Regions from separate parts of the Micromonospora soli genome, predicted to be linked through region 2. Evidence: riboswitches for the same ligand, from Rfam matches in the RefSeq annotation. Region 2 holds a riboswitch; the other holds the start of a gene.

Region 1 (14,982 bases), 700 kb from region 2:
GGCGGCGGGTGTCGGCGAAGTGCGCGTTGCCGCAGTCGACCACGATGTCCCCCGCCTCCAGCAGCGGAACCAGTTCGTCGATCACCGCGTCGGTGGGGGCACCCGCCTTCACCATGACGATCACCGCGCGGGGCCGCTCCAGCGAGGCGACGAAGTCCGCGAGGGACTCCGACGGCACGAAGGCGCCCTCGTCGCCGTGCTCGGCCATTAGGCGGCGGGTGCGTTCGGGCGAGCGGTTGTGCAGCGCCACGGTGAAGCCGTTGCGGGCCAGGTTCCGGGCCAGGTTGCGGCCCATCACCGCCAGCCCGGTGACCCCGATCTGCGCCGTCGCCTGCTCTGCCATGCGTACCGCCACCTCTCCTCGGGCTGCCCGTGCTGCGACCGTATCGCGGCCGGTGCGGGGCCGGGCCCGGACGTCGACGCCGGGTGAGGCTGCGGTGGCGGCGTGTCCTCAGCCCTCCGCGAGGCGGGCCTCGACGTGGGCGACCTTCGCGGTCATGGCGTCGGTGACCCCGGGACGGAGGTCGGCCTTGAGCACCAGGCTGACCCGGGGCGCCTGCGCGGCGACCGTGTCCACCGCCCGCTTCACCACGGCCATCACCTCGTCCCAGTCGCCTTCGACGGTGGTGAACATGGCGTCGGTCCGGTTGGGCAGGCCGGACTCGCGGACCACCCGGACGGCGTCGGTGACCAGGTCGCCGACGGACTCACCCACGCCGAGCGGGGTGATCGAGAACGCGATCAGCATGCCGCCGATCGTGCCAGTAATTCGGCTGCGGGTGGCGGCGGCGATGGGTTAGCGTGCCGGTATGCGTAACTGACGCCCCTCTTCCGAGCCCCGGTCCGCCGCCCTTCGCGCTGCGGACCCGTCCGCTCCGGGCGTCCGCATCCTCCGCCGCCGTCATCGCGTCGTCTCTCCTGATCGGACCGCCCAGGGCCTGCCCGCTCGCCGCGCCACCCGGCGCCCAGACAGTCAGGAGGCAGCGTATGCCCGCCAAGCGCAATCCGAAGAAGTCCCGCAAGGTCTCGTCGACGCCGGCCCTGGTGGACGTCACCCCACCGGACCTCGACATGGTCCCGCCGGTCACCGTGCCGGCGTCGACCCGGCCGGCGGCGACGCCCGCCGCGCCACCGAAGGCCGGCCCGCCGCCGACCGGCCAGGACGCCCGCTTCGCCGGGCGCGGCCAGCGTGCCGGCCAGACCCGCCGGTACGCCTTCCGTCGCAGCTGACCGGGCCGGTCCGTCCGGCTCGGCAGTCGACCAGCCTCGGGTGCGGTTGTGGCAGCTCCGGCCACCACAGCCGCACCCGGAGCGGGTGACCCCGGGGTCAGGCGTGGGCGGTCGCCGGCGCGGCCGTCTCGACCGGCGTGGCGACCGATCGCTCGACGCCGAGCGCCAGGCCGGCGAACCCGGCGACCATCAGCACGCTCACCGCGACCTTGACCGGGACCCCCTCGGTGGTCAGGTCCAGCACCTGGCCGGCGGTGAGGACCAGCGGGACCCAGAGCGCCACCAGCCGGGCCCGCCAGGCGCCGAAGGCGAGCACCAGGAGGCCGACCAGCCAGCCGAGCAGCCACGCCGCGAACGAGGCCAGCACGAACGGGTCACCGTCGAGGGCGTTCGTCACCGGCCGCGCCGCGTCGGCGTCGACCCCGCCGGCGGCCAGCGCCCCGAAGAAGGCGTTGTACTGCCAGAGGTGGACGGCGGAGAAGTAGAGCCCGAGCAGCGCCGTGGCCCCGCCGACGGTGGCCGCCACCGGCTTCCGTCCGCCCAGCACGGCGGCCAGCCCGAGGGTCGCCGGCAGCAGCACCAGGTGGGCCAGGGCGAACAGGACGGTCTCCACCCGCCACGCACCGAGGTTGCCGGCGGCCACCGCCACGTTGCCGGCGCTCTCCGACACCTCGTCGGGGAACATCACCCAGTAGAAGGCGTTCGCCACGCCGTACAGCAGGCCGCCTGCGAGCAGGGCGACCGCCGTGGGCCGCCGGCCCCACTGCCGTCCGGTCCGGTCATCCATCTGAATCTCCCTCCGAGAAGCTGTGCGAGGGACGCTAGGAGGCCGGACGGGCCAGGTCGTCGGCCGCGAAGTTGATCCCCGGGTGGAGCGCCGGCCGCCGTCGCTACACCCGTGGGTGGACGCGGAACTCCGCCCGCCGTGGATACCCTGCCGGCATGTCAGCCGTCCTCCGCCTGCGGGCCCGGTGGCGCGAGGTGGCCACCACGCTCGCCGGTGCCGCGCTGCTCGCGTTCGGTCTGGCCGAGCTCTACGTCCCGCTGGCCGGCTACGTGGCGGGGCAGGGGCCCGACCTGGCCGCGCTCTCCACCGGCTGGCTCGCCGTGCTCACCGTGCTGCTGGTGGGCTACGTCCTCGCGGTGGCCGGCTGCACGGCGTACCCGCGGGCGGCCGCCGTCCTCGCCGGTGTCTGCTTCACCGCGCAGAGCTTCACGCCCGTGCTGCCGGAGTGGCCGGTCGTGCCGCTGCTGGCGCTGCTCGCCGCCGGCTTCGGCTGTGTCGCTGTGGGCGGCCGGGCCGCGCCGGCGGTCGCCGTGGTCGGTTACCTCGTGCCGCTCGGGATCGAGAACGCCATGGCCGGTGATTCCGACTGGGCGTTCATCCTGTTCGTCGGGCTGGCCGTGTTCGGCCCCGGGTACGCGGTGCGGATGCGGCGGGCCCAGGCGCAGCGGCTGGTCGCGCTGGCCGCCGAGCGCGAGGCGGCCGCCCGGACGGACGAGCGGCTGCGGGTGGCCCGGGAGCTGCACGACATCGTCTCCCACGGGGTCTCGGTGATGGTGCTGCAGGCGGCCGCGGCGCAGGCCGTGCTCGACTCGGACGCCGGTCAGGCCCGCGCGTCACTCGACGCCGTGCAGGACGTCGGCCGCGAGGTGGTCACCGAGCTGCGCCGGCTGCTCGTCATCCTCCGCGGCGCGGAGGCGGCCCCGGAGGGGCTGCCGTCGCTGCGCCGGATCGACGCGTTGACCGCCGGGGTACGCCTCGCCGGCGGCCGGGTCGAGGTGACCGTCACGGGTGACCTCGGCACGATCCCCGCCGCCGCCGACGTCAGCGGGTACCGCATCCTCCAAGAGGCGCTGACTAACGTCGCCCGGCACGCGCCGGGCTCGACCGCCCGCGTCTCGATCGAGGTGGCCGGCGACGCCGTCCGGCTGGCGGTCGTGGACGACGGGGCGCGGCCGGCGCGGCGGAGCACCGGCACCGGTCACGGGCTGACCGGCATCCGGGAGCGGGCGGAGCTCTTCGGCGGCACCGTCACCGCGGGTCCGCTGCCGCCGGGTGGCTTCGCGGTACGGGTCGAGCTGCCCTTCGACGCCGAGGCGTCGACGGCCCTGCTCGCCCCGACCGGGGGCGGCCGGTGACCCGGGTCCTGATCGCCGACGACGAGGCGCTGGTGCGCGGCGGCCTCCGCCTGATCCTCACGGCACAGCCCGACATCGAGGTGGTCGCCGACGCGGCCGACGGCGCGGAGGCGGTGCTGCTCGCGAGCCGGTTCGTGCCGGACGTGGTGCTGATGGACATCCACATGGCACCGCTGGACGGGATCGCCGCGACCGAGCGGATCCTGGCCGCGCGGAGCGAGACCCGCATCATCATGCTGACCACCTTCGACCTCGACGAGTACGTCTACCGGGCGCTGCGCGCCGGCGCCTCCGGCTTCATGCTCAAGACCACCCCGCCCAGGGAACTGGCCGACGCGGTACGCACGGCGGCCCGGGGCGACGCCCTGCTCTCCCCGTCGATCACCCGTCGGCTGATCGACCACTACACCGCGACGGCCACGGTCGCCGGCAATCCGGGCCTGATGGAGCTGACCGCCCGGGAGACCGAGGTGTTGCGGATGATGGCGCTCGGCCTGTCCAACCGGGAGATCGCCGGCCGGCTCTTCGTCGGGGAGGCCACCGTGAAGACGCACGTGAACCGCATCTTCGCCAAGCTCGGGGTGCGGGACCGGGTGCAGGCGGTCGTGCTGGCGTTCCAGAGCGGGGTGGCCCGGCTCGGGCGGTAGCGGGCGGCGTCAGCCGATGAGCGGGCGGAAGGTGCCCAGCACCACGCTGACCGTCAGCGCCGCCCCCGCCAGCGCCACCGCACCGCCGACCAGCAGCGCGTCCGCCCGGTCGAAGCGCTGCCGCCGGGCGACCGTACGCGGGGTGCCGGCGTCGAAGCCGCGGGCGTCCATCGCCACGGCCAGCCGGGTGCCCCGCCGGATCGCCCCGACCAGCAGGGCGAACGCCGTGGAGACGAAGAGCCGCAGCCGGACCAGCGGGTTGCGGCCGGCGTCCACGCCCCGGGCCCGCCGGGCCATGCTGATCATCCGCCACTCCTGTTCGAGGAGCGGCACCAGCCGGAACGCGGCCAGCGCGCCGATGGCGAACCGGGCCGACGCCTTCGCGTTCTGGATCAGCGCGTCGGCTAGGTCGGTGGCGTCGGTGGTGGCGAAGACGATGATCCCGGGCAGTGCCACCGCGAGCATGCGCAGCACCAGGCCCAGCGCGGTGACCAGCACTCCCTGGGTGATCAGGACCGGGCCGGCCTCGACCAGCACCGGGCCGGACCGGTCGGCGGCGAAGAGCACCAGGGTGACCAGGATGCCGCCGGCGCCGGCCAGCAACGGCCAGGCCCGCCGGGCCAGCACCCGGTAACGGACGCCGAACAGCGGCAGCACGGCCAGTTCGACCGCGATGGCGATGGCCGGGGCCACCGGGTCCAGGGTGGCGATGAGGATGAACGAGAAGAGCAGCGCCGCGGCCAGCTTCGCGACCGGGTTGCGCCGAGCCAGCGGCGCCCCGGACCCGGCGACCGGCTCCACCGCGATCATGCCCGCTCCAGGGTGACCGTGCGATCCGCGAGGGCCGCGACGAAGTCCGGGTCGTGGGTGACCGTGACGACGCCGTGGCCGGCGTCGCGCAGCTCGGCGAAGAGGTCGACCAGCTCCAGCCAGGTCCGCCGGTCCTGCCCGAAGGTGGGTTCGTCGCAGATCAGCAGGCGGGGCGCGGTGGCCAGGGCGGTCGCCACGCTCAGCCGCCGCGCCTCGCCGCCGGAGAGGGTGTACGGGTTGGCCCCGGCCAGCCGGGCCAGGCCGAGCCGGTCCAGGAGCCGGTCGACGGTGGCGCGGACCGCCGGCTCCGGCTGGCCGGTCCGGCGCGGGCCGAGCGCCAGTTCGTCGCGGACGGCGCCGGTGACGAACTGGTGCTCCGGGTCCTGGAAGACCGAGCCGATCCGCCGGGCCAGGGCCGGCGCCCGCCAGCGGTGCGGGGGAGTGCGGGCGTCCCGGCCGGCCAGCGCCTCGGTGGCGGTCACCGTGCCGGTGCCCGGGCGGAGCAGGCCGCCGAGGAGCAGCGCCAGGGTGGACTTGCCGGCGCCGTTCGGGCCGAGGACGGCGAGCGCTTCCCCGGCGCGTACCTGAAGGTCGGTGGGGGCCAGCCGGGGCGGCAGGCCGAGCCGGTCGGCGGTGAGCAGCCGGTCGCCGGGCGGCGCGGCGGCGTGCCGCGGCGGCACGGTGCGGCCGGGCACCCAGACGCCGGCCGCGGCGAGCGCTTCGCCGTGCACGGCGAAGACCGCCTCCGGCGGCCCGTCGGCCCGCACCCCGCCGCCGGCCTCGAGCACGACCACCCGGTCCACCAGCGGCAACGCCTCGGCCACCCGGTGCTCGACCAGGATCAGGGTGGTGTCGGCGTCGAGGGCGTCCGCGACGGCCCGACGGATCAGGGTGGCGCCGGCCGGGTCGAGGTTGGCGGTGGGCTCGTCGAGCAGCAGCAGCCCCGGGCGCAGGGCGAGCGCCCCGGCCAGCGCGAGGCGCTGCTGCTCGCCGCCGGAGAGCGCCGCGGTGGGCCGGTCCCGGTGGTAGGGGAAGCCGACCCGGCGCAGCGCCTCGTCCACCCGTGGCCAGATCTCCTCGGCGGGTACGCCCCGGTTCTCCAGCCCGAACGCGACGTCGTCGCCGCAGCGGGCCATCACCAGCTGGCTCTCCGGGTCCTGGAAGAGGATGCCGACCCGTTCCCGGGCCTTGCGCGGGTCGAGCCCGTCGATCTCGACGGTGCCCTCCTGCTCGCCGGAGTCCTCCGGCAGCAGGCCCGCGAGCGCCGCCAGCAGCGTGCTCTTTCCGGCCCCCGAGGGCCCGAGCAGCAACACCCGCTCGCCCGGCTCGACGCGCAGGTCCACCCCGCGCACCGCCCAGCCCTTCCGCCCGGCGTGCCGCCAGCCGAACCCGCGCAACTGCACCGCGCTCACCGCGCCACCCCCTTCCGTCCGTTGATCATGAAGTTGGCGGCAGTTTCAGAGGTCCACATCACCGTCAACCTCATGATCAACAGGACGAGCGTGGTGGTGGTCAGACCGTGGCGCGCTCGCGGCCGGCGGGGAAGCGGTCGAGGACACCCGTGTCGGCCAGGGCACGGGTGAGGGCGACGCTGCCCAGGCCGGCGATGACCGTGGCGCTGACGATGGTCAGCAGGGCGTACGGGATGCGGTAGCTGACCAGGTCGGTGGCCTTGTTCCAGTAGACGAAGTCGAAGATCGCGGCGGTCAGGCCGGTGAGCGCGCCGGCCAGCAGGGCGGCCGGCAGCCGGTAGGAGCGGTAGCGGAACGCGGCGAAGGCCAGCTCGGCGCCGACGCCCTGCATCAGCCCCTGGACGATGACGATGCCGCCCCACTGGCTGCCCAGCAGCGCGGAGACGATCGCCGCCACCAGCTCGCAGTAGAGCGAGGCGCCGGGCTTGCGGATGACCAGGCCGCCGAGGACGGCCGGCACCAGCCAGACGCCGTAGATGAGGGTCTGCGCCGGCGGGAAGAAGGCGAAGGCGGCGTCGGTGGCGCCCCAGACCAGGCCCCAGGCCCAGAAGATGACGCCGAAGGCGACCGCGATCACCGAGGCGACCACGATGTCGATGGTGCGCCAGCGGTTGTTGTTGTCCATTGGTGAACTCCCAGTTCTGCAGGGCGAACCAGGAGAAGACGCACGCCGCGTCCGGATCACCGGACGGCGGCGCGGCTGGAGGTCGACCGAACTCCCTGCGCTGGCATTACCCAGATCAGGTTCGAGGGTCTGCGGGCACCGGCCCGCACTCTCAGCGCTGTGCGCTCCCCTGTCGGATGTGAAGTTGTCTCTGTCAGACGCTAACACCAGGTCACCCATCCGGGGGAGGGGGTATGCCCCCGGTGCCCGGACCGTCGGCCCCGACGCGGGGTCGCCCGGCTGGGTAGGCTGCCGATCATGCGGGTCGACGCGCGAGGTCTGACGTTCGAGGTACGCACCGGCGGCCCGGAGGGCGGCGAGCCCGTCCTGCTGCTGCACGGATTCCCGCAGCACGGCGGCGAGTGGGACGACGTGGTGCCCGCGCTGCACGCCGCCGGCCTGCGCACGTACGCCCTGGACCAGCGGGGCTACTCGCCGGGCGCGCGGCCGACGGCGGTCGAGGCGTACCGGATCCCGGAGCTGGTGGCGGACGCCGCCGCCGTGCTCGACGGGCTCGGGGTGACCTCCGCGCACCTGGTCGGCCATGACTGGGGCGCGATCGTGGCGTGGGGCCTCGCCGCGGCCCACCCGGAGCGGGTCCGGACGCTCACCGCGGTCTCGGTGCCGCACCCGGCGGCGATGGGCCACGCGCTGGCCACCGACCCGCAGCAGAAGGCCCGCTCCTCCTACATCGCGCTGTTCCGCAGGCCGGGCAAGGCGGAGAAGGTGCTGCTGGCGTTGCGTGCCGCCACCCTGCGCCGGATGCTCGGCGGGGTCGGCGACGCCGCGCGGGTGGCCCGGTACGCCGACCCGATGCGCGAGCCGGGCACGCTGACCGCCGCGCTGAACTGGTACCGGGCCATGTCGGGGGCGGACATGAAGGCCGTCGGGCCGGTGGCCGTGCCGACCACCTTCGTCTGGAGCGACCGGGACATCGCGATCGGCCGGACCGCCGCCGAGGCGTGCGCCACCCATGTCGTCGGCGACTACCGCTTCGTCGAGCTCAGCGGCGTCACCCACTGGATCCCCGACGAGGCGCCCGGTCCGCTGGCCGAGGCGATCCTCGCCCGGGTGGCCGGGTGATCGCCGCGGTGCGGCTCGGGCCGGTCGGCGCCGGGACCGGGCGGTTGATGAGGCAGCGGGCGGCGGTCGACTTCGCGGTGGACTGGCTGGCCCGGAACCGACGGACGGAGGCAGCATGACGGTGAGCGCTGAGGCGTACCTGGCGGTGGTGACCGAGACGATCGGGCGGGTGGCCGCCGGGCAGCGGGACAACGTGGGCCGGGCGGCCGACCTGCTCGCCGAGTCGCTGCGCGCCGGCGGCGTCGTCCACGCGTTCGGCACCGGGCACTCGGAGGCCCTCGCCATGGAGATCGCCGGCCGGGCCGGCGGGCTGGTCCCGACCAACCGGATCGCCCTGCGCGACCTGGTGCTGTACGGCGGTGAGCCGGCCGACGTGCTCGGTCCCAAACTGGAACGCGAGCCCGCCGTGGCGCACCGCCTCTACGAGCTGGCCCCGGTCCGGCCGCAGGACGTCTTCGTGCTCGCCTCCAACTCCGGGGTGAACGGCGCCATGGTGGAGTTCGCGGCCATCGTCAAGGAGCGGGGGCACGGCCTGGTGGCGATCACGTCGGCGGCGCACTCCGCCCGGATGACCTCGCGCCACCCGTCCGGGCGCAAGCTGGCCGACTTCGCCGACGTGGTGCTGGACAACGGTGCCCCGTACGGCGACGCCACCCTGCCGCTGCCCGCCGGGGGCGCGGTCGGCGCGGTCTCGTCGATCACGGCGGCGCTGCTGGCGCAGCAGATCGTGGCGGAGGTGGTGGCCCGGCTGCTGGCGGCGGGGGAGCGGCCCCCGGTCTACCTGTCGGCCAACATCACCGGTGGCGACGAGCACAACGCGGAGCTGGAGGCCCGGTACGCCGGCCGGATCCGCCGGGGAGCGTGAGCGCGAGGAGCGAGCCGGGTTTGCGAGCCCCGCAGTCGCGAACGAAGGGCGGCACCGGGAACCGGTTTCCCGGAAAGCCGGACCGGGCACAAGCGTTGCTGCCGACGGGTGACCCCCGCCGGCAGTAGCGTCTTCCGGGGGGGTACTGCGTGTCCAGGGAAACCGAGAAGCAGCGCTGGCAGCGCAACTTCGCCGACCTGCTCCAGGAGCTGCGGGTGGCGCAGACCGGCGTGCAGATCCTCTTCGCGTTCCTGCTCACGCTGCCGTTCAGCAACGGCTTCACCCGGACCACGCCCTTTCAGAAGGACGTCTACATCGTCGCCCTGCTCTCCGCCGCCGCGGCCACCGCGATGATCATCTCGCCGGTGGCCTTCCACCGGGCGCTGTTCCGGCAGGGCCGAAAGCCGGAGCTGGTCCGCTTCGCCCACCACATGGCCACCGGCGGGCTCGCCGTCATGCTGATCTCGATGGTCAGCGCGGTCCTGCTCATCACGGACTTCGTGCTCAGCCGGCCGCTCGCCGTCGTGCTCTCCGCGGCCACCGCGCTCTGGTTCCTGACGTTCTGGCTGATCCTGCCGTTCGGTCGCCGCAACTGGGGTGAGGACGACATCGACGACGAGGACGACGATCCCGCGGTGCTGCCCGGCGACTGACCACCCCGGAACCGCCAAATCGGACGTGCGCGGAACGCTACCCCTGGGTAACACCCGGGGGTAACGTCGTTTTCGTCGCACGTCGACGCAGCCGGACCGAGGTCTCCAGGAGGCAGCCGTGACCACGACACAGAACAGCCGTCCCGACCCCGCGAACGTGCCCGGCGCGGGCGGCCCCACCGGTCGGGTGGCCCCGATCGACGACGCCCCGCGGCCCGGCAGCGCCGCCGCCGTCGACGCGGCCGGCGGGGTCGGGCCGCTGCCCACCGAGGCCGGCCAGGTCTCCGAGAAGGAGGCCCGCCAGGTCGCCGAGGCGGCCCGCGAGGCGGCCTGGGACCGGCCCAGTTTCGGCAAGGAACTCTTCCTCGGCCGGTTCCGGCTGGACCTGATCAACCCGTGGCCGCGGTCCGACCCCGCCGACGTCGCGCGGGCGGAGGAGTTCCTCGGCGCGTTCGGGGCGTACCTGGACGCCGAAGTGGACGGCGCGGCCATCGAGCGCGACGCGCGGATCCCCGACGAGGTCTTCCACGGGCTGTCCCGGCTCGGCGCGTTCGGCATGAAGATCGACCGCAAGTACGGCGGCCTCGGGCTGAGCAACCTGCACTACTGCCGGGCGCTGATGCGGGCCGGCTCGGTCAACCCGGCGATCGGCGCGCTGCTCTCCGCGCACCAGTCGATCGGCGTGCCGCAGCCGCTCAAGATGTTCGGCACGCCGGAGCAGAAGCAGCGGTTCCTGCCCCGGCTGGCCGCCGGCGAGGTCTCCGCGTTCCTGCTCACCGAGCCCGACGTCGGCTCCGACCCGGCGCGGCTCGCCACCACCGCCGAGCCCACCGCCGACGGCACCGGCTACCAGCTCAACGGGGTGAAGCTCTGGGCCACCAACGGCACCGTCGCCACCCTGCTGGTGGTGATGGCCCGGGTGCCGGCGGCCGAGGGGCGGCGCGGCGGGATCACCGCCTTCGTGGTGGAGGGTGACAGCGAGGGCATCACCATCGAGCGGCGCAACGCCTTCATCGGCCTGCGCGGCTTGGAGAACAGCCTCACCCGGTTCCACGACGTCTTCGTGCCGAAGGAGAACGTGATCGGCGGCGAGGGGAAGGGCCTGAAGATCGCCCTGACCACGCTGAACACCGGTCGGCTCTCGCTGCCGGCCATGTGTGTCGGCGCCGGCAAGTGGTCGCTGAACGTGGCCCGGGAGTGGGCCGCCGACCGGGTCCAGTGGGGACGGCCGGTGGGCGAGCACGAGGCGGTCGCCAAGAAGCTGGCCTTCATCGCCGCCACCACGTACGGCATGGAGAGCATGCTCGACCTCTGCTGCCTGCTCGCCGACGACGACCGCAACGACATCCGGATCGAGGCCGCGCTGGTGAAGCTCTACGCCAGCGAGATGGCCTGGAAGATCGCCGACGAGCTGATCCAGATCCGGGGCGGGCGCGGCTACGAGACGGCCGACTCGCTGGCGGCCCGGGGCGAGCGGCCGGCCGCCGCCGAGCAGATCCTGCGCGACCTGCGGATCAACCGGATCTTCGAGGGCTCCACCGAGATCATGCACCTGCTGATCGCCCGGGAGGCGGTCGACGCGCACCTCTCGGTGGCCGGCGACATCATCGACCCGGACGCCGGGCTGGGCCGCAAGGCCAGGGCGGGGGCCCGGGCCGGCGCCTTCTACGCCAGGTGGCTGCCCACCCTCGCCGTCGGCAAGGGCCAGGCCCCCGGGGCGTACCACGAGTTCGGCCCGCTCGCCGGCCACCTGCGGCACGTCGAGCGGACCTCCCGCAAGCTGGCCCGGTCCACCTTCTACGCGATGTCCCGCTGGCAGGGGAAGATGGAGCGCAAGCAGGCGTTCCTCGGCCGGGTGGTGGACATCGGCGCGGAGCTGTTCGCGATGTCTGCGGTCTGCGTCCGGGCGATCGCCGAACGGGCCGAGCACCCGGAGAACCTGGAGCTGGCCGACCTGTTCTGCCGGCAGGCGCGACTGCGGATCGACGAGCTGTTCACCGGGCTCTGGTCCAACACCGACTCGGTCGACGTGGCGGCCGCGAAGCGGATCCTCGCCGGCCGGTACGCGTCGCTGGAGGAGGGCGTCGCCACCCCGCCGGCCGACCGGCCGTGGGTGGCCCGCTGGCAGCCCGGCCCGTCCACGGCACAGGACGTCCGCCGCCGGATCCCACCCGCGTGAGAGGAAGGGCCCCCTGTTAACGCCTCCGGCATAGCAGGGGTCCCCTCCTAACCAGGGTCAGCGGGCGACGGCCCAGGCGATCACGCCGGCGAGGATGAGGCCGTTCAGCCCGGCCAGCACGAGGTACGCGGCCGGCGGAATCCGGCGACCCTTGCGGACGTAGCTCACCAGGACGCCCGCGTAGATCAGCAGCAGGATTGCGACGACGATCAGGAAGTACAGCACCGCCACACCTTAGCGGCCCGCCTTCAGCCCGAGCCTGCGCAGCTCCAGTGCGGCGAGCGCGTCGACGGTCGCGTCGTCGCCGCGCCGCCACGCCTCGGCCACGTCGGGGGCGATCCGGGTCAGCCGGCCCAGCGGCTGCCCGGCCAGCGCCCGCAGCGCCAGCAGGTCCCGCCCGGCCGGGGCCGTGGCCAGCGCCTTCGCCGCGCCCGCCCGGCGCATCCAGCGCACCCGCAACGGCAGCCAGCCGAAGAGCACCAGGCCGAGCGGGAAGACCAGCACCGCGATGCTCAGCCCGAGGGCCAGCTGGCCGACCAGCTCCTGCTGGTCGTGGCCCGCCTCGGCGACCGCCCGGGCGGCGTCGGCGGCCCTGGTGAAGGGGGCGGTCAGCTCGTCGCCGACCAGCGGGACCCGGCCGACCTTGCCGCCGGCCTCGGCCAGGTTGTCGGCGAGGCCGGCGCCGGCCCCCTCCAGCTTCTGTCCGGGTACGGCGAGCTTTTCGATCAGGTCGTGCAGCCAGAGCGCGAAGCGGATCGCCGCGTAGACCCAGACGACCACGAGCAGATCGGTGAGGAGCTGACGGAGGGCGGTCGGAAAACGATCAGCGTAGATCTTCACGCCGGACAGCGTGCCACGGCCGGGCCGCGCCGGCACGGTGAGGATGCTCAGCCGACGCAGGCCGGGCAGGAGCCGAAGATCTCCAGGGTGTGGCTGACCTCGGCGTACCCGTGCTCGGCGGCGACCCGCTCGGCCCAGCTCTCCACCGCCGGCCCGGCCACCTCCACGGTCCGCCCGCAGTGCCGGCAGACCAGGTGGTGGTGATGCCCCACGCTGCACCGCCGGTAGAGGTGCTCCCCGCCGGGCGGCCGCATCACGTCGATCTCGCCGGCGTCGGCGAGCCCCTGCAACGTCCGGTAGACCGTGGTCAGGCCGACCCGCTCGCCGCGCTGGCGCAGCATGGCGTGCAGCTCCTGCGCGCTGTGGAAGCCCTCCACCTCGGCCAGCAGCGCGCTCACCGCCGTCCGCTGCCGGGTGTTCCGCAGCACGCCTTCGCTCATGACGGCCCCTCGCCGGCGTGGCTGACCGCGTCCGCGACGATGTGCGCGACGTGCTCGTCCACCAGGGCGTACGCGATCTCGCGGCCGCGCCGGGAGCCGCGGACCACGCCCGCGCCGCGCAGCACGCGCAGGTGCTGGGAGACCAGCGGCTGCGGGGCGCCGAGCTTCTCCACCAGCTCGTGCACGCAGCGCTCGCCCTGGGCCAGTTCGCTGACGATGGCCAGCCGGATCGGCGCCGACAATGCGCGCAGCAGGTCACCCGCGCCCTCGAAGGCGTCGTACCCGTTCGTGGCGGTCACCCCGTAACGATAACCAGTGCCAGCAGAGCCGGCGGTGGGTGGTTCACCGGAGGACGACCTCGTGCTCCGGCGGGTCGGCGACCGGCTCGGCCGCCGGGCCGGCCACCGGTCGGGCCCGCCGGCGCAGCGCCCGCCAGCCGGCGGCGGCCAGCGCGACCACCAGGAACGAGGCGATGGCCAGCAGCACCACCGAGGCGCCCGGCGCGGTGTCGGCGGAGGCCGCCACGACGACCCCGGCACCGGCGGCGAAGAGGCCCAACGCCATGGCCGCCGCCATGGTGCTCCGGAAGCCCCGGGTCACCTGCTGCGCGGTCGCCACCGGCACCACCATCAGCGCGCTGATCAGCAGCACCCCGACGGCCCGCATGGCGATGGTCACGGTCACCGCGGTGGTCACCGCGAGCAGCAGGTTGAGCGCCCGGACCGGCAGGCCGGAGACCCGGGCGTACTCCTCGTCGTGGCAGACCGCGAAGAGCGCCGGGCGCAGCGCCAGCATGACCACCAGGATCACCACGCCGAGCACCAGGATGGTGGTCAGGTCGCCCGCCGACGTCGTGGTCAGCGACCCGAAGAGGTACGAGTTGAGCGACGCGCTGCTCGCGTCGGAGAGCCCGACCAGCATCACGCCGCCGGCGATGCCGCCGTAGAAGAGCAGCGCCAGGGCGAGGTCGCCGGAGGTGCGCCCGCGCGAGCGGACCAGCTCGATGACGATCGCGCCGAGCGTGGCCGCGACCACCGCCACCAGCACGGGGGAGCGGTTGAGCAGCAGCCCCGCGCCGACGCCGGTGAGCGCCACGTGCCCGATGCCGTCGCCGATCAGCGCCAGCCGCCGCTGCACCAGGTAGATGCCGAGCGCCGGGGCGGCCAGCCCGATGACCAGCGCGCCGACCAGGGCGCGCAGCATGAAGTCGTACTGGAAGAGGTCCATCACATGCTCCACAGCCCGGCGGGCTCCTCGTCGCAGTGCGGGTGCACGTGGTCGTGGCCCGGCTCGGCGTGGTGCCCGGCCGGCTCCGGCACCGCGCCGTCGTGGCAGATGCCGCCCTGGTGGACGACGACCGCGCGGCTGATCAGCGGGCGCAGCGGCCCCAGCTCGTGGGCGACCAGCAGGACCGTGCCGCCACCGGCGACGAAGCCGCGCAGCGCGGCGGCGAACGCCTCCTGGCTGCCCGCGTCGACCCCGGCGGTCGGCTCGTCCAGCACCAGCAGCTCCGGCCGGCCGGCGAGGGCCCGGGCGATCAGCGTGCGCTGCTGCTGGCCGCCGGAGAGGGTGGCCACCGGGTCGCCGGCCCGGTCGGCGAGCCCGACCGCGTCCAGCGCCGCGGCGACCGCCGCGCGGTCGGCCCGCCCCGCCGGGCGCAGCACGCCCCGGCGGGCCAGCCGCCCCGACGCCACCACCTCGCCCACCGTGGCCGGTACGCCGCTGCCCGCGCCGAGCCGCTGCGGGACGTACCCGATGCGGTGCCACTGCCGGAAGCGGCGCTGCGGGGCGCCGAAGAGGGTGACCGACCCGGCGCCGAGCGGCACCAGGCCCAGCACGGCGCGGATCAGGGTGGACTTGCCGGAGCCGTTGGCGCCGAGCACGGCGACCACCTCGCCGGCGGTGACGGTGAGCGAGACGTCGCGCAGCACCGCCCGGCCGTCGTAGCCCACGGCGG
Region 2 (14,982 bases):
GGCGGCCGCCGGGACGACCGAGCACGAGCCGGTCCGCCCGGTGAGACCGACCGCCGCGACGGCCGCCCCGGACGACCCGATCCCGACCGCCGAGACGGCCACTCCCGACGTGGCTGTCGCCGAGCCGGCGGCGAGCATCGCGGAGATCGACGGCCGCGCGGAGCGCGGCACCCGCGACGCCGACGAGCTGACCCGGAACCTGCCCGCTCCGATGCTGCCCCCGGGCCGGCGGACCTCCGCCATCGACGTGCTCGCCGCCGGTCGACCGGCCGCCGAGCCGAAGCCGCCGGCCCCCGCCGCGACGCCCGCCGACGCCACGCCGTCGAGGCGACGGGAGCGGATCTCGGAGCCGGCTCGGAAGGCAGCCGGCGTGGCTTCGGCGACGCCGGGCGAGGAGTCGCCGGCCGCGCCTGCGGAATCGGCCCCGCCGGTTGCCGGACGGTCGGCCCGGCCCGCCGAGCCGGCCCCGGCGTCGTCGCGGGCGGAGCAGCGCGGCGGTGAACCGTCCAAAGGCGACCGTCCGGACCGGAAGGCCGCGGTCACCCGCGGCATGGCGGCGAGCGGCCCGGCGACCGCTGGCGCGTCCGCCACACCGGCACCGGCACCGGCCGCCGGCGACCGGCCGTCCGACTCCGCAACGCCGCAGCCCGGCGACGCGGAGCCGGGCACCGCGCCCACACCGCGCGGCGGACGCCGCTCCCGCCGGGGCACCTCCGGCGCGAAGGGCGCCGCTGGGCTGATCCCCACCACCCCGGCGACCAGCCGACCCGAACGGGCCGGCGCCGCCACAGCCCCGGACCGGACCGACGCTTCCGCAACAACACAGCAGGAGCGAACAGGCGTTCCCGCGTCGGCCCGGCAGGAGCGCACCGACCGGCCGGACGGCATCGACGCGCCCACGCCGGCGGACCAGTCGACGCCGGCACAGACCGAGGTCCTCCCGCCGGCCCGTCCCGACCAGGCCGAGGCTCCGGCGGAGCACCCGGTCGGCCAGCCGGAGGACGGGACGCCGGCCGCGCCGCGCGGGCGGTCCAAGCGCGGGCGCAAGAGCCCCGCCGCCGCCCCGGCTCCCACCACCGAGCCGGTCGGGACGACTCCCGCCGAGCCGGCCGCCGAGGTCGACGTGCCGGCGCGGGCGCAGGTCACCCCCGTGCCCCGCGATCCGGCCGCCGCCGAACCCGCCGGGGTGGCGAAGGCGGGGACTCCCGGGTCGCCCGCGCCGGACACCTCGACCGACGGGAGGAGCAGGAGCTACCTCTTCGCCGACGAGCCGGCCGGACCCGGCCCGCTCGACCCCCCGGCGTCGCCCCGCCCGCGCGTCCCGATGTTCGAGGACGTGACGGACCGGCCGGACGACGACCGGCCCGCTCGGCCGGCCGCGGCCGCGCCGAACTGGCCGGTCACCCCGCGGGCCACCGCCGCCCCTGGCGAGGCCGGCCCGAGCGGCGGGCCGGAGAGCAGCGTGGCCCCGGCGGACGAGGCCGAGACGCCACCCGCCCCGCGTCCGCGTCACCGGGCGCTGCCGGATCTGGCGCGGCCGAACTGGGATGCCTTCCCCAACGCCCGACCCGCCACCCCGGTCGGGCCCGACGCGTCGCCGGCCGGCGGCCGGCATGCCGGCCCGGTCGATCCCGCCGCGACGGCCGCCGACCCCGCCGAGGAGGCCGACGAGCCCGGCGGTGGAAAGTCGAAGCAGCGACGCGGCCTGTTCCGGCGCAACCGGGCCAAGGGCGGCGACGTGCCGGAGCCGGATCGCGAGTCGGGGCAGCTCGCGCAGGACGAGGAGTACGTCGACTGGGTCGCCGGCCTCGCCTCGGACGACGACGCCGGGGACATCCGTGCGCTGCGCACCGGTCGCCACCACCGCGACTGACCGGTGGCCGGGCCCTGGTCCGGCCCGGCCACCGCACCCGCTCAGGCCAGCGGCAGGTAGACCCGCGCCCCGCCCGAGACGAACTCCGCGGACTTGTCCTTCATCCCGCGCGCCGCGTAGTCCTTCAGCTCCTGGGTGATCTTCATGGAGCAGAACTTGGGCCCGCACATCGAGCAGAAGTGGGCGGTCTTCGCCGGCACCGCCGGCAACGTCGCGTCGTGGTAGGACCGCGCGGTCTCCGGGTCCAGCGAGAGGTTGAACTGGTCCTCCCAGCGGAACTCGAACCGGGCCCTGGAGAGCGCGTCGTCCCAGGCCTGCGCCCCCGGATGCCCCTTGGCCAGGTCGGCCGCGTGCGCCGCGATCTTGTACGCGATGACGCCCGCCTTCACGTCGTCCCGATCCGGCAGGCCGAGGTGTTCCTTCGGGGTGACGTAGCAGAGCATCGCGGTGCCGAACATGCCGATCATCGCGGCGCCGATCGCCGAGGTGATGTGGTCGTACGCGGGCGCGATGTCGGTGGTCAGCGGGCCGAGCGTGTAGAACGGGGCCTCGTGGCACCACTCCTGCTGGCGGTCCACGTTCTCCTTGATCTTGTGCATCGGCACGTGACCCGGGCCCTCGATCATCACCTGGACGTCGTGCTCCCAGGCCACCTTCGTCAGCTCGCCGAGGGTACGCAGCTCGGCGAACTGCGCCGCGTCGTTGGCGTCCGCGATGGAACCCGGGCGCAGCCCGTCGCCGAGCGAGAAGGTGACGTCGTACCGGGCCAGCAACGCGCACAGCTCGGCGAAGTGGGTGTAGAGGAAGTTCTCCTCGTGGTGCGCCAGGCACCAGGCCGCCATGATCGAACCGCCGCGGGACACGATGCCGGTCACCCGGTCCACCGCCAGCGGCACGTACGGCAGCAGCACCCCGGCGTGCACCGTCATGTAGTCCACGCCCTGCTCGGCCTGCTCGACGACCGTCTCCCGGAAGACCTCCCAGCTCAGCTTCACCGGGTCGCCGCCGACCTTCTCCAGCGCCTGGTAGATCGGCACCGTGCCGATCGGCACCGGCGAGTTCCGCACGATCGCCTCGCGCGTCTCGTGGATCCGCTTGCCGGTGGAGAGGTCCATCACGGTGTCCGCGCCCCACCGGGTGGCCCAGGTCAGCTTCTCCACCTCCTCGGCGATCGACGAGGTGACCGCCGACGTGCCGATGTTGGCGTTCACCTTCACCAGGAACGCCCTGCCGATGATCGCCGGCTCGCACTCCGGGTGGTTGACGTTGAGCGGCAGCACCGCCCGCCCGGCCGCGATCTCGTCCCGCACGAACTCCGGCGCGACCCCCTCGCGGATCGCCACGAACTCCATCTCCGGGGTGACCACGCCCGCCCGGGCGTACGCGAGCTGCGTCGGGCGCTTCCCGGCCACGCCCGCCAGCGGCGTACCGGCGCCCCGCACCGGGGCCACGTCGCCGCGGGACGCGATCCACGGGCCACGCAGCGGCGGCAGCCCCACCCCCGGGTCCGAGCCGGGACCGGAGGTGTCGTAGCGGCGCACCGGCGGGTTGTCCCCGGTCAGCTCCACCTCGGCGAACGGCACCCGGACGTCCGGCCGCGACCCCTCCACGTAGACCTTGCGTCGTGCCTGCATGACAGCCTCCCTGATGGTCAACAGGACCAGCCGAAGTGGTCCAGCGGGCCGCGTCCCGCGCCCAGGTCCCAGTCCCGCGCGCCGGTCAGCGCGCGGGTCACGTACTCCTTGGCGGCGGCCACCGCGACCGGCACCGGGTCGCCCGCCGCCAGCCCGACGGCGATCGCCGCCGAGAACGAGCAGCCCGTGCCGTGGGAGTGCCGGGTGGCCACCCGGGGCGCCCGCAGCAGCGTGGTCGTCCCGCCGCCGGCCAGCACGTCCACCGACTCGCCGTGGGCGTCCACGTCGCCGCCGGTCACCACCACGTGCGCCGGACCGCCGGCCGCCAGCGCCTCGGCCGCCGTGACCATCTCCGCCACCGTGGTCACCGGGCGTCCGGTGAGGGCCGCGGCCTCCGCGCAGTTCGGCGTCGCCACCTCGGCGTACGGGAGCAGCCGCTCGACCGCCTCCACGACGCCGAGCCGGTGTCCACTGGTGGCGACCAGCACCGGGTCGACGACCAGCCGGGGCAGCCGGCCCGCCCGGGCCGCCTCGGCCACCGCCTCGGCAACCGCCGGAGTGCCGAGCATGCCGGTCTTCACCGCGCGTACCGAGAAGTCGCCGAGCACGCTGTCGAGCTGGTCGCGGACGGTCTGCGGGGGCAACGGCAGGACGGCGTCGACGCCCCGGGTGTTCTGCGCGGTGACGGCGGTGAGGACGCTGGTGCCGTACGCGCCGAGGGCGGCGAAGACCTTGAGGTCGGCCTGGATGCCGGCGCCGGCGCCGGAGTCGGAGCCGGCGATGGTGAGGATGGTTTTCGGCGTCACTCTTTCCCCCTGGTTGCGGTGGGGGGCTGCGGCACCGGGGTGACCACCTTCTGAAAGCTCCCGGTCAGCGTGGTTGCTGTTTCGGTGGGGTCTTCGGCTCGCATGAGCGCGCCGAGCACGGCCACTCCGGTGGCGCCTGCCTCGACGCACGCCCTGACCTGGTCTGGGGTTTCGATGCCGCCGAGTGCCAGGGCCGGGACCGGGCTGACCTTGATCAGCTCGGCGAGCCCGGTCGGCTGGAGGGGTGGGCCGTAGCCGGGCTTGGTTCTGGTGGGGAAGACCGGCGAGAGGGTGGCGTAGTCCTCTGTGCTGAGTCGGGCGAGTTCCGCCGGGTCGTGGCAGGAGCGGCCGACCAGTCCGAGCCGCGGTGGCGGGTACGGGCCGGCGGCGGGCAGGTGCACGGCGTCTCCGTCGAGCGGGTCCGGGCCGGCGACGATCAGGGTGCCGCCGACGTCCGCGAGCACCGCGCGCAGCTCGACGGCGAGGGCGAGACGCTCGGGGCGCGGCAGGTCCTTCTCGCGCAGCACCACGAACCGGACTCCCCCGGCCCCCGCTCCCGCGACCACCTCCAGAAGTGGCCTGCGCGCCACCCGCCGATCCGCCAACAGCACGACGCCGGTCGGTGCCGTACCCCCCGAGACCTTGGCAGTTCCCGGCCACTCCAGGGGCCCGATCCTTCCAAGATCCACATCGGGAGGCGCGATCACAGCTCGGGCCGGCCGTCGTCGGGGGTGGACGCCAGGGCGTGGAAGCGGCGGGCGATCCGGCCCGCGCCGTACGCGAGCCGCCCGGCCTCCACCGCGTACCGCATCGCGGTGGCCATCGCCACCGGGTCGGCGGCCCGGGTGACCGCGCTGGCCAGCAGCACCGCGTCGCAGCCGAGCTCCATGGCGAGGGCCGCGTCCGAGGCGGTGCCGATGCCGGCGTCGAGGATCACCGGCACGTCCACGCTCTGCCGGATCAGCCGGATGTGGTGCGGGTTGCCGACGCCCAGCCCGGAGCCGATCGGGGCGCCGGCCGGCATCACCGCCGCGCAGCCCAGATCGGCCAGCCGCCGGGCCAGGACCGGATCGTCCGAGGTGTACGGCAGGACGGTGAACCCGTCGGCCACCAGTTCCTCGGCCGCGCGCAGCAGCTCCACCCCGTCGGGCAGCAGCGTGCGCTCGTCCCCGATCACCTCCAGCTTCACCCAGTCGGTGTCGAACGCCTCCCGGGCCAGCCGGGCCACCTTCACCGCCTCCGGCGCGGTGTAGCAGCCGGCGGTGTTCGGCAGCAGCCGTACGTCGCAGCGGTCGAGCAGGCCCAGCAGGCCGCCGGTGCTGCCCGGCGCGGTGTCCACCCGGCGCAGCGCGACGGTGACCAGCTCGGTGCCTGCGGCGCGGATCGCCTGCTCCAGCAGGTGCAGGTTGGCCGCGCCGCCGGTGCCGAGGATGAGCCGGGAGCCGAAGGTGACCCCGTCGATCTCGAGGGACACCGCGCTCACCCGCCCTGCGCGGCGCTGAGCACCTCGACCCGGTCGCCGTCCCGCAGCACGGTCGCCGACCAGCCGCCACGCGGCACCACCTCGCCGTTGACCGCGACGGCGAGGCCGCGCCGCTGGTCGGTGAGCGCGCGGACCACGTCCGCCACGGTCGCTCCACCGGGCACGCTCCGCCCGGCGCCGTTGACGATCAGTTCCACGTGCGCTCCTTCCCGGCCACGAACCGGTCGGCGGTGAAGGGGGCGAGCAGCGGGTCCGGCTCGCCGGTGACGATCAGCCCGGTGACCAGGTCGGCGGTGACCGGGGTGAGCACGATGCCGTGCCGGTGGTGCCCGGTGGCGACGAGCACGCCGGGCCGCCCGCGCAGCGGCCCGATGATCGGCGCGTTGTCCGGCGTACCGGGGCGCAGCCCGGCGGCCGCCTCGACCAGGTCGTACTCGGCCAGCTCGGGGACCAGGTCCACGGCGGCGCGAAGCAGCCGGAGCACCGCGCCGACGGTCACCTCCGGGTCGGCGCGCTCCTCGACGGTCGCCCCGACCACCACCTCGCCGCTGTCCCGGGGCACCAGATAGACCGACTCGCCGTCGGCGTACCCGCGGATCACGTGGCGGAAGCCCGGCGCGCCGCGACCGGGCGCGCGGAGCCGGAGCACCTGCCCCTTCACCGGCCGGACCGGCAGGCCGGTGAGCGCCGCCGCGCCGCAGCCCGCCGCCACCACGGTCACCCGGGCGTCCACCTCGGACAGCGCGCCGACCGGCGCCGGCCGCAGCACCGCGCCGGCCCGCTCGGCCGCCGCGCGCAGCGCGGCGACCAGCCGGCGCGGGTCGACCTGGTGGTCGCCGGGGGCGATCGCACCGCCCCGCACCCGCGGGGCCAGCGCCGGTTCGCGGTCCCGCAACGCCGAGGGCCGCAGCGGCGTGATCGGCAACCCCAACCCCTGCTGGTACGACCAGAGCCGGCGCGCCTCGGCCAGATCGTCGGCGGTCAACCCGACCATCAGGGTGCCGTCGGTGCAATAGCCGAAGTCGGTGCCGGCGGCCGCGGCCAGCTCGGCGGCGAAGCCCGGCCAGCGGGCGGCGGACTCGGCGAGCAGCGCGGTCAGCTCGTGCTCCCCGAAGTACGCCTCGGCGACCGGCGACAGCATCCCCGCCGCCATGTGCGAGGCGCCCGAACCGGGCGCCGGGTCGTGCACCACCACCCGCAGTCCCCGGGACGCGCACCGCCACGCGATCGCCAGCCCCACCGGCCCCGCCCCCACCACGGCGACGTCCGGCAGGAAAGGTCCCCGGTCAACGCCTCCGGTGGCGGAGGGCTCCCCGGTCAACACGTCAGCGCTCCGAGCAGCTCGGCGGTGGCCCGGCCCGGGTCGGCGGCCCCGGAGAGGGCCCCCACCACCGCCACCCCGTACGCCCCGGCGGCCCGCAGCGCCGGCACCGCAGCGGCGGTCACCCCGCCGATGGCGATCACCGGCACGTGGGCCGCCCCGGCGACGGCGCGCACCCCGGCGGGGCCGATCGGGTCGGGCAGGCCGGACTTGGTGGTGGTCGGGTGGCACGGTCCCACGCCCAGGTAGCTGGCCCCGGCGGCGACCGCGGCGGCGGCGCCGCCCGGCTCCCGCGCGGTCGCGCCGAGCACCGCGGTGGCGCCGAGCACCCGGCGGGCGGCCGGCACCGGCAGGTCGTCCGCGCCCACGTGGCCCCCGTCGGCGCCCACCGCCAGCGCCACGTGCAGCCGGTCGTTGACCAGGCACGCCGCCCCGTACGGCCGGCACAGGGCGAGGACCCGGCCGGCCAGCTCGTACGCCTCACGGTCGGTGGCGTCGTCCGCCACCCGGACCTGGACGACCAGCTCGGCGCGGGCCACCGGCAGGGCGGCGCGCAGCACGCCGAGGGGGTCCCGCCCGGGCCGGGTGTCGGTGATCAGATGCAGTCGTCCCAGGGACGGCACGGCAACACTCCTCCCTGCGCCGGCATTACCCGGATCAGGTTCGACGGTCGGGGGCTTCCAGCCCCCCTCTCAGCCCGGTACACACCGGGCTCCCGTGGGTCACTTGCGCGCCTACCGTACGACGTTCCCCCGGATCCGCCAAGGGCCGGTGACACTTTTTCCCACCCACCGTCCGGAACGGACGACAGGGACAGCGCGTGACCGTCCACTCACGCCATGCTCTCCGGATGCCCTCGACCGCTCGTACGCAACCGTGCCTCGGCGGCCGCCACTGGCGCCGGACAGCACGCTGCCCCGGCGCCGTCGGCACCGGGGCAGCGGAAAGCCCGGTCAGAGGAGGGCGTCGAGCGCGTCGAGGTCCTCGTCGGTGGGCTGCCAGGTGCCGGCCTCGGCGTTGGCGCGTACCTGCTCGGGGGTGGTGGCGCCGGCGATCACCGAGGTCACCGCCGGGCGGGCGGCCAGCCCGCCGATGGCCACCTGGAGCATGCTGACCCCGCGCTCAGCCGCGTACGCCTCGATCGCCTCGATGGTGTCCCAGTCGGCCGCGGCGAGCCGCGCGGCGTACCGGCCGCCGCCTGCGAGCCGGCTGCCGGCGGGCGGCGCCTCGCTCCGCTTGTACTTGCCGGTGAGCAGGCCGTTCGCCAGCGGGAAGAACGGCAGCATGCCCAGGCCGAACCGCTCGCAGGCGGGGATCACCTCCGCCTCCACGCTCCGCTCCAGCAGCGAGTAGTGGTTCTGCGCGGAGATGAACCGGGTGCGGCCCTGGGAGGACGCGGTCCAGTCGGCGTCGGCGATCTGCCAGCCGGCGAAGTTCGAGTTGCCCAGGTAGCGGACCTTGCCGGCGCGGACCAGGTCGTCCAGGGCGGCGAGGGTCTCGTCGACCGGGGTGGCGGGGTCGGGCTCGTGCATCTGGTACAGGTCGATGTGGTCGGTGCCGAGCCGGCGCAGCGACGCCTCGACCGCGCGGACGATGTAGCGCCGGGCGCCCCGGGCGCCGTGGTCCGGCCCGTTCAGGCCGTGCATGTCCATGCCGAACTTGGTGGCGACCACCACGTCGTCGCGGCGGCCCTTGAGCGCCTGGCCGAGCAGCTCCTCGGAGCCGCCCTGCGGCTCCCCGTAGATGTCGGCGGTGTCGAAGAAGTTGATTCCGGCGTCGAGCGCGGCGTCGACCACCGCGCGCGTGCCGTCGAAGTCGAGCTTGCGGCCGAAGTTGTTGCAGCCGATGCCGACCACGGACACCACGAGCCCGGAGTCGCCCAGTCGACGGTAGGTCATCTCAGTCACGAGAGCCACCCTATGCCGACCGCCGGACGGCCACCCACCGAGTCGCCGCTCAGCCCAGCGCCTCGGCGACCAGGGCCCGCGCGGCCGCGCGGGTCACCGCCAGCCCCCCCGCCGTCGATCATCCGACGTCCCAGACCGGCTCCGGCGTCTCGACCACCTCGCCGTCGCCCCGGAACAGGACGAACCGGTCGAAGGAGCGGGTGAACCAGCGGTCGTGGGTCACTGCGATCACCGTCCCCTCGAAGGCGTTCAGGCCGGCCTCCAGCGCCTCGGCGGAGGCCAGGTCGAGGTTGTCGGTGGGCTCGTCGAGCAGCAGCAGGGTGGCCCCGGAGAGCTCCAGCAGCAGCACCAGGAAACGCGCCTGCTGACCGCCGGAGAGGGTGCCGAAGCGCTGGTCGCCCTGGCCGGCCAGCTCGTACCGGGACAGCGCGGCCATGGCCGCGTGCCGGTCCATCCCGGCCCGGTGCTCGTCGCCCCGCCACAGGATGTCGACCAGTGTCTTCTGCATCAGTTCCGGCCGGTCGTGGGTCTGCGAGAAGTGGCCGGGGCGGACCCGCGCGCCGAGCCGGACCACCCCGTCGTGCGCGACGGGTGCGAGCGCCGCCGCGCCGTCGACCGGCGTGTTGGCCGGGTCGGGGTCGGTGCCGCCGCGGGCCAGCAGGCGGAGGAAGTGCGATTTCCCCGTCCCGTTCGCGCCGAGCACGGCGACCCGGTCGCCGTACCAGAGCTCCAGGTCGAACGGGTAGGTCAGGCCGTCGAGCTCGAGCTGCTCGGCGATCACCGCGCGCTTGCCGGTCCGCCCGCCGGTCAGCCGCATCCGGATGTCCTGGTCCTTCGGGGGTACGGGCGGCGGCCCGGCCTCCTCGAACTTGCGCAGCCGGGTCTGCGCGGCCTGGTAGCGGGAGGCCATCCCGTCGTTGTACGCGGCCTTCTGCTTGTACATCAGCATCAGCTCGCGCAGCTTCTGGTGCTCCTCGTCCCAGCGCTTGCGGAGCTCGTCGAGGCGGGCGTGCCGGGCCACCCGCGCCTCGTGCCAGCTCGCGAAGCCGCCCGGGTGCACCCAGGCGCTGCCGCCCTCCACGGCGACCACCCGGTCGGCGGTCTGGGCGAGCAGTTCCCGGTCGTGTGAGACGTAGAGCACGGACTTGCCGGACTCCCGCAGCCGGGCTTCCAGCCAGCGCTTACCCGGTACGTCGAGGAAGTTGTCCGGCTCGTCGAGGAGGAGCACCTCGTCGGTGCCGCGGAGCAGCAGTTCCAGGGCGAAGCGCTTCTGCTGGCCGCCGGAGAGGGTCCGCACCGGACGGTCCCGGGCGGCGTCCCAGGGCAGGTCGAGGACGATGGTGGCGACGGTGTCGAAGAGCACCTCCGCGTCGTACCCGCCGGTCTCGCCCCAGGCGGCCAGCGCGTCGGCGTACGCGAGCTGGGCCTTGCTCGCGGCGGTGCTGTACTTGCCGCGGACCTCGGCCGCCCGCATGGCCGCCTCGGTCTCGGCGAGCCGGCGGCCGGCGTCGCGCAGCGCCGGCGGGGCGAGCGAGAGCGCCAGGTCGGCGAGCGTGGAGCCGTCCCCGATCATGCCGATGAACTGGCGCATCACCCCGAGGCCGCCGGAGCGGGCGATCGCGCCGGTCTTCACCGTCAGATCACCGGCGACCATCCGGAGCAGCGTGGTCTTGCCGGCCCCGTTGGGCCCGACCAGCGCCACCTTGGCGCCCTCACCGACCCGGAACGACACCTCGGCGAAGAGTTCCCGGCCGTCCGGGAGGATGTGCCCGACCGCTGCCACGTCCACGTATCCCACGCCGGCATCCTGCCCGAGGGACCGGGGCGGACGACACTCGATTACCGGGTGACGCGGAGCACCCGGTAGCCCTTCTGGCTGGCGTGCCGCTGCACCTGCCAGCCCTGCTCGACCAGCCAGCGGTGCAGCGAGTCGCCGCCCAGGTGTTTCGCGACGACCAGCCAGGCCACCCCGTCCGGGGCGAGCCGGGGCAGCCAGCGCCGCAGCAGCTCGTGCAGCTCCCCCTTGCCGATCCGGATCGGCGGGTTGGACCAGATCTGGTCGAACGACAGGTCGGCCGGTACGTCCTCGGGCGCGACCGCGCGGACCCGGCCGGCGGCGCCCACCCGGGCGGCGTTGGCGGCGGTGAGCGCGCGGGCGCGCTCGTTGACGTCGAGCGCCCACACGGTGGCGGACGGCGCGACGGTGGCCAGGACGCAGGTGATCGGGCCGAAGCCGCAGCCGATGTCGAGCAACTGACCGGTGTGGTCGGCGCCCGGCAGCTCGGCCTTGCGCAGCAGCACAGCGGTGCCGGGGTCGAGCCGGTCGGCGGAGAAGACCCCACCCGCCGAGGCGAGGGTGTAGTCGCGCCCGGCGACGGAGAACTCGACCTCGCGCGGCTGGGCGGCGCTCGTGGGTTCAGCGGAGAAGTAGTGGTCGCCGGTCACGTCGGGCATTGTCGCACCGGTCGGGCACGGCCCCGGCGACGGTGCGGCCGTGGTGCCCGGGACGGGGCGCGGCGAAGGCCGCAAAGACGCCACTCCGCTAGAATCTCGCGAAATTCCCATCGAAAGGGGCAATCAGTCCTACTGTATCCGACATGGTGTATCGGTACGAGTCCGATGAGGACGCCTTCCTGGAGTACCCGAGGCCCGGGTCGGACCCGTCCATGCCCGGCGCCGCCGTGCCTCCGCCTGCGGGGCCCTCACCGTCCCGCTTCCCCACCCCGTCGCTCCCCCCGCCGGTCCGACCCAGCAGACGGGCCGTCGAGGTCACTCCGGCGCCGCCTTCCGTGCCGTCCCGGCCGGCGCCCCTGCCCGCTCCCGAACCGGCCCGGCCCGCGGTCGCGACCGACGTCCCCCGGGCCACCGTCCCGGCGCCCGACGAGACGCCGCACCCGCCCGCGTCCACCCCTCCGCCGCCGGACTTCCGGACCAACGACCCGACCGACCCGGCCCGTACCCGCCAGGACGGGGGCCGACGCGGCGGCGGCCGGGCCTGGCAGGCGCTCATCGGCGGGGCCGCCGTACTGGTGCTGCTCGCCCTCTGCGGCCTGGCCGTCGCCGCCCTGCTCCAGGATCGGAACGGCACGCCGCAGGCCGGCACGCCGACCGGTCAGCCTGCGGTGGAGCAGGCCGGCGCGGCCGACAACACCGACCTGGACTCGCGGGACACCGACCAGCTGGCGCTCACCGCCAAGGAGGTCTTCCCCGGCAAGGCGCTGGTGACCACCACCGGCCAGCCCGCCTACCAGGTGCTCAAGGCGAGTTCCAGCGGCAGCTGCGCGGTCGCGGCGACCGGTGAGATCGCGGACCTGCTGGTCCGCCTCGGCTGCAACCAGGTGGTCCGGGCGACGCTGCGCTCCCCCGACGGCCAGTACCTGCTCACCGCCGGGCTGCTCAACCTCACCGACGTGGCCAGCGCCCAGCGGGCCCGGGACCGGATCCGCCAGCTGCTCGACGAGCGCCAGGGCCGGTTCCGGGGCCTGGCGGCGGGCAACGACACCCAGGCCGTCGAGCAGGCCGCCGCCCGGGTCGGCTGGCAGGTACGCGGCCACTACATCGCGTACTGCCTGGTCACCCGGGCCGACGGGGAGAGGATCAGCTCCACCGACACGCGGGCGCGCGAGATCCTGTACGACCTGATCGAGGTCCACCTGAACCGTGGCGTGCTGGAGCGCCGGGCGAACGGTGGGGTGGCCAGCCAGCCCGCCGACGACCCGACGGACGGCACCACCGGCCAGGACGACACCACCGGCCGGGGCCCGTCGAACAACTGACCCCCACCTCGACGGCCCGTCGCCCCCACCCGCGGGCGGCGGACCGGTTCCCGTCCCGGGCGGTCAGCCCTCGGCGACCGGGACGCGCAGCCGGCGGGTGAGTTCGGCGCGGCGGGCGTACCCGGCCGGATCGTCGGGGTAGCCGACCTCGACCAGGGCCAGCCCGTGCGCCGGCGCCACGGTCACCTCGCTGGACCGTTCCCGGCGGGTCAGCAGACTCGCCGGCCACTCGACCGGGCGGCGGCCGTCCCCGGCGACCAGCATCGCGCCGACCAGGCTGCGCACCATGTTCTGGCAGAACGCGTCGGCCTGCACGGTGGCGACCAGGATCCCGTCCGGGTCGCGCCGCCAGTCCAGCCGGGTCACCTCGCGCAGCGTGGTGGCGTTCTCCTTGCGCCGGCAGTAGGCGGCGAAGTCGTGCTCCCCCACCAGACCGGCGGCCGCGGCGTTCAGGGCCGCCAGGTCGAGCGGCTTCGGCCAGGCGAGGGTGTCCCGGCGGCGCAGCGGCTCGGCACCCCAGGGAGCGTCGGTGACCCGGTACTCGTAGCGGCGGAAGGTGGCCGAGAAGCGGGCGTCGAAGTCGGCCGGCACCTCGGTCATCGCGCGCACCCGCACGTCCGGCGGGAGCAGCCGGGCGAGCCGGCGCAGCAGCCGCCCGTCGTGCTGGCGCCAGACCTCCGCCGGCAGGTCGAGGTGGCAGACCTGCCCGGTGGCGTGCACGCCGGCGTCGGTCCGGCCGGCCACGGTCAGCCCGGTCGCGGTCCCGGCGCCGAGGACCAGGTCCAGCGTCTCCATCAGGACGCCGGCCACGGTACGGCGGGTCGGCTGGGCGGCCCAGCCGGAGAAGTCGGTGCCGTCGTACGAGACGTCCAGCCGCAGCCGGGTCCGCTCGTCCACCTCGTACCTCCCGTTGACGCCGTCGGGCCCGGCACCCACGGGAGGGGTGCCGGGCCCGACGTTGCTGCCTGCGCTCAGGCCTTGTCGTTCTCGCCGGCCTCGTCGCTGTCCTCGCGCGACTCGGCGGTGTCACCGGAGGCGTGCACCGGCGGCTCGGAGTCCTGGTCGGCCGGGGCCGACGCCGGGGTCTCCTCGGCCGGGGCCAGGGCCTCGACCTTGTCCTGCTGGGCGGCCTTGCGGGCGGCGGTCTTCTTGTTCGCCTTCGGCTCGGCGACCTGAAGCTCCTCGACCAGCTCGATGATCGCCATCGGAGCGGCGTCACCCTTGCGCGGACCGGTCTTCACGATCCGGGTGTAGCCACCGTTGCGGTTGGCGTACCGGGGCGCGATCTGGTCGAACAGGGCGTAGACCACGTCCTTGTCCTTGACGACGCCCAGCACCCGCCGACGCGAGGCGAGGTCGCCGCGCTTGGCCTTGGTGATGAGCTGCTCGGCCAGCGGACGCAGCCGCCGGGCCTTCGTCTCGGTGGTCTGGATCTTGCCGTGCTGGAACAGCGCGGTGGCCAGGTTGGCCAGCATCAGCCGCTCGTGCGCGGGGCTGCCGCCGAGGCGGGGGCCCTTGGTGGGCGTGGGCATTGTTGGTGCTCCTCAGAAGTGGCGGCAGCCGGACTTAGAGCTGCTCGGTCTCGCGGTAGTCGTCGGTGTCGTAGTCGGCCTCGCCGAAGGCGTCCACGACGTGCGCCGGGTCGAAGTTCGGAGCCGAGTCCTTCAGCCCCAGACCCATCCCGGCGAGCTTCATCTTGACCTCGTCGATCGACTTCTGACCGAAGTTACGGATGTCGAGAAGGTCGGCCTCGGTACGCCCGATGAGCTCACCAACGGAGTTGATGCCCTCGCGCTTGAGGCAGTTGTAGGAGCGGACGGTCAGGTCCAGCTCCTCGATCGGCAGAGCCAGATCCGCCGCCAGCTGGGCGTCCTGCGGGGACGGCCCGATGTCGATGCCTTCGGCGGTCTCGTCCAGCTCCCGGGCCAGCCCGAAGAGCTCCACCAGCGTCGAGCCGGCCGAGGCCAGCGCGGTACGCGGGCCCATCGACGGCTTGGTCTCGACGTCGATGATCAGCCGGTCGAAGTCGGTCCGCTGCTCGACACGGGTCGCCTCGACGCGGTAGGTCACCTTGAGCACCGGCGAGTAGATCGAGTCGACCGGGATGCGGCCGATCTCGGCACCCGCCTGCTTGTTCTGCGCCGCCGTGACGTAGCCACGACCCCGCTCGACGGTCAGCTCC

The links. A riboswitch is a leader RNA that binds a small molecule or an ion and turns the genes downstream of it on or off. The one in region 2 is predicted to bind thiamine pyrophosphate.
Region 1: another riboswitch for thiamine pyrophosphate. It lies ahead of Q2K19_RS18210 (ECF transporter S component); the one in region 2 lies ahead of thiE (thiamine phosphate synthase).

Annotation. Positions count from the first base shown of each region.
Region 1 is NZ_CP130427.1:3,782,897-3,797,878, forward strand. Features, by position in the region: gene gndA (NADP-dependent phosphogluconate dehydrogenase) at 1-343, opposite strand, end outside; gene Q2K19_RS18175 (MTH1187 family thiamine-binding protein) at 452-748, opposite strand; gene Q2K19_RS18180 (hypothetical protein) at 988-1,230, shown strand; gene Q2K19_RS18185 (hypothetical protein) at 1,328-2,017, opposite strand; gene Q2K19_RS18190 (sensor histidine kinase) at 2,173-3,372, shown strand; gene Q2K19_RS18195 (response regulator) at 3,369-4,019, shown strand; gene Q2K19_RS18200 (energy-coupling factor transporter transmembrane component T family protein) at 4,029-4,829, opposite strand; gene Q2K19_RS18205 (ABC transporter ATP-binding protein) at 4,826-6,241, opposite strand; gene Q2K19_RS18210 (ECF transporter S component) at 6,342-6,926, opposite strand; TPP riboswitch at 7,001-7,107, opposite strand; gene Q2K19_RS18215 (alpha/beta fold hydrolase) at 7,224-8,048, shown strand; gene Q2K19_RS18220 (SIS domain-containing protein) at 8,164-8,913, shown strand; gene Q2K19_RS18225 (DUF6328 family protein) at 9,063-9,566, shown strand; gene Q2K19_RS18230 (acyl-CoA dehydrogenase family protein) at 9,685-11,745, shown strand; gene Q2K19_RS18235 (hypothetical protein) at 11,803-11,970, opposite strand; gene Q2K19_RS18240 (hypothetical protein) at 11,980-12,585, opposite strand; gene Q2K19_RS18245 (Fur family transcriptional regulator) at 12,633-13,025, opposite strand; gene Q2K19_RS18250 (ArsR/SmtB family transcription factor) at 13,022-13,324, opposite strand; gene Q2K19_RS18255 (metal ABC transporter permease) at 13,368-14,252, opposite strand; gene Q2K19_RS18260 (metal ABC transporter ATP-binding protein) at 14,252-14,982, opposite strand, start outside.
Region 2 is NZ_CP130427.1:3,080,052-3,095,033, reverse strand. Features, by position in the region: gene Q2K19_RS14900 (hypothetical protein) at 1-1,873, shown strand, start outside; gene thiC (phosphomethylpyrimidine synthase ThiC) at 1,915-3,507, opposite strand; gene thiD (bifunctional hydroxymethylpyrimidine kinase/phosphomethylpyrimidine kinase) at 3,525-4,313, opposite strand; gene Q2K19_RS14885 (thiamine phosphate synthase) at 4,310-4,978, opposite strand; gene Q2K19_RS14880 (thiazole synthase) at 5,017-5,787, opposite strand; gene thiS (sulfur carrier protein ThiS) at 5,793-5,993, opposite strand; gene thiO (glycine oxidase ThiO) at 5,984-7,120, opposite strand; gene thiE (thiamine phosphate synthase) at 7,114-7,740, opposite strand; TPP riboswitch at 7,735-7,846, opposite strand; gene Q2K19_RS14860 (aldo/keto reductase) at 8,071-9,033, opposite strand; gene Q2K19_RS14855 (ABC-F family ATP-binding cassette domain-containing protein) at 9,143-10,822, opposite strand; gene Q2K19_RS14850 (class I SAM-dependent methyltransferase) at 10,864-11,469, opposite strand; gene Q2K19_RS14845 (hypothetical protein) at 11,814-12,800, shown strand; gene truA (tRNA pseudouridine(38-40) synthase TruA) at 12,864-13,697, opposite strand; gene rplQ (50S ribosomal protein L17) at 13,772-14,332, opposite strand; gene Q2K19_RS14830 (DNA-directed RNA polymerase subunit alpha) at 14,367-14,982, opposite strand, start outside.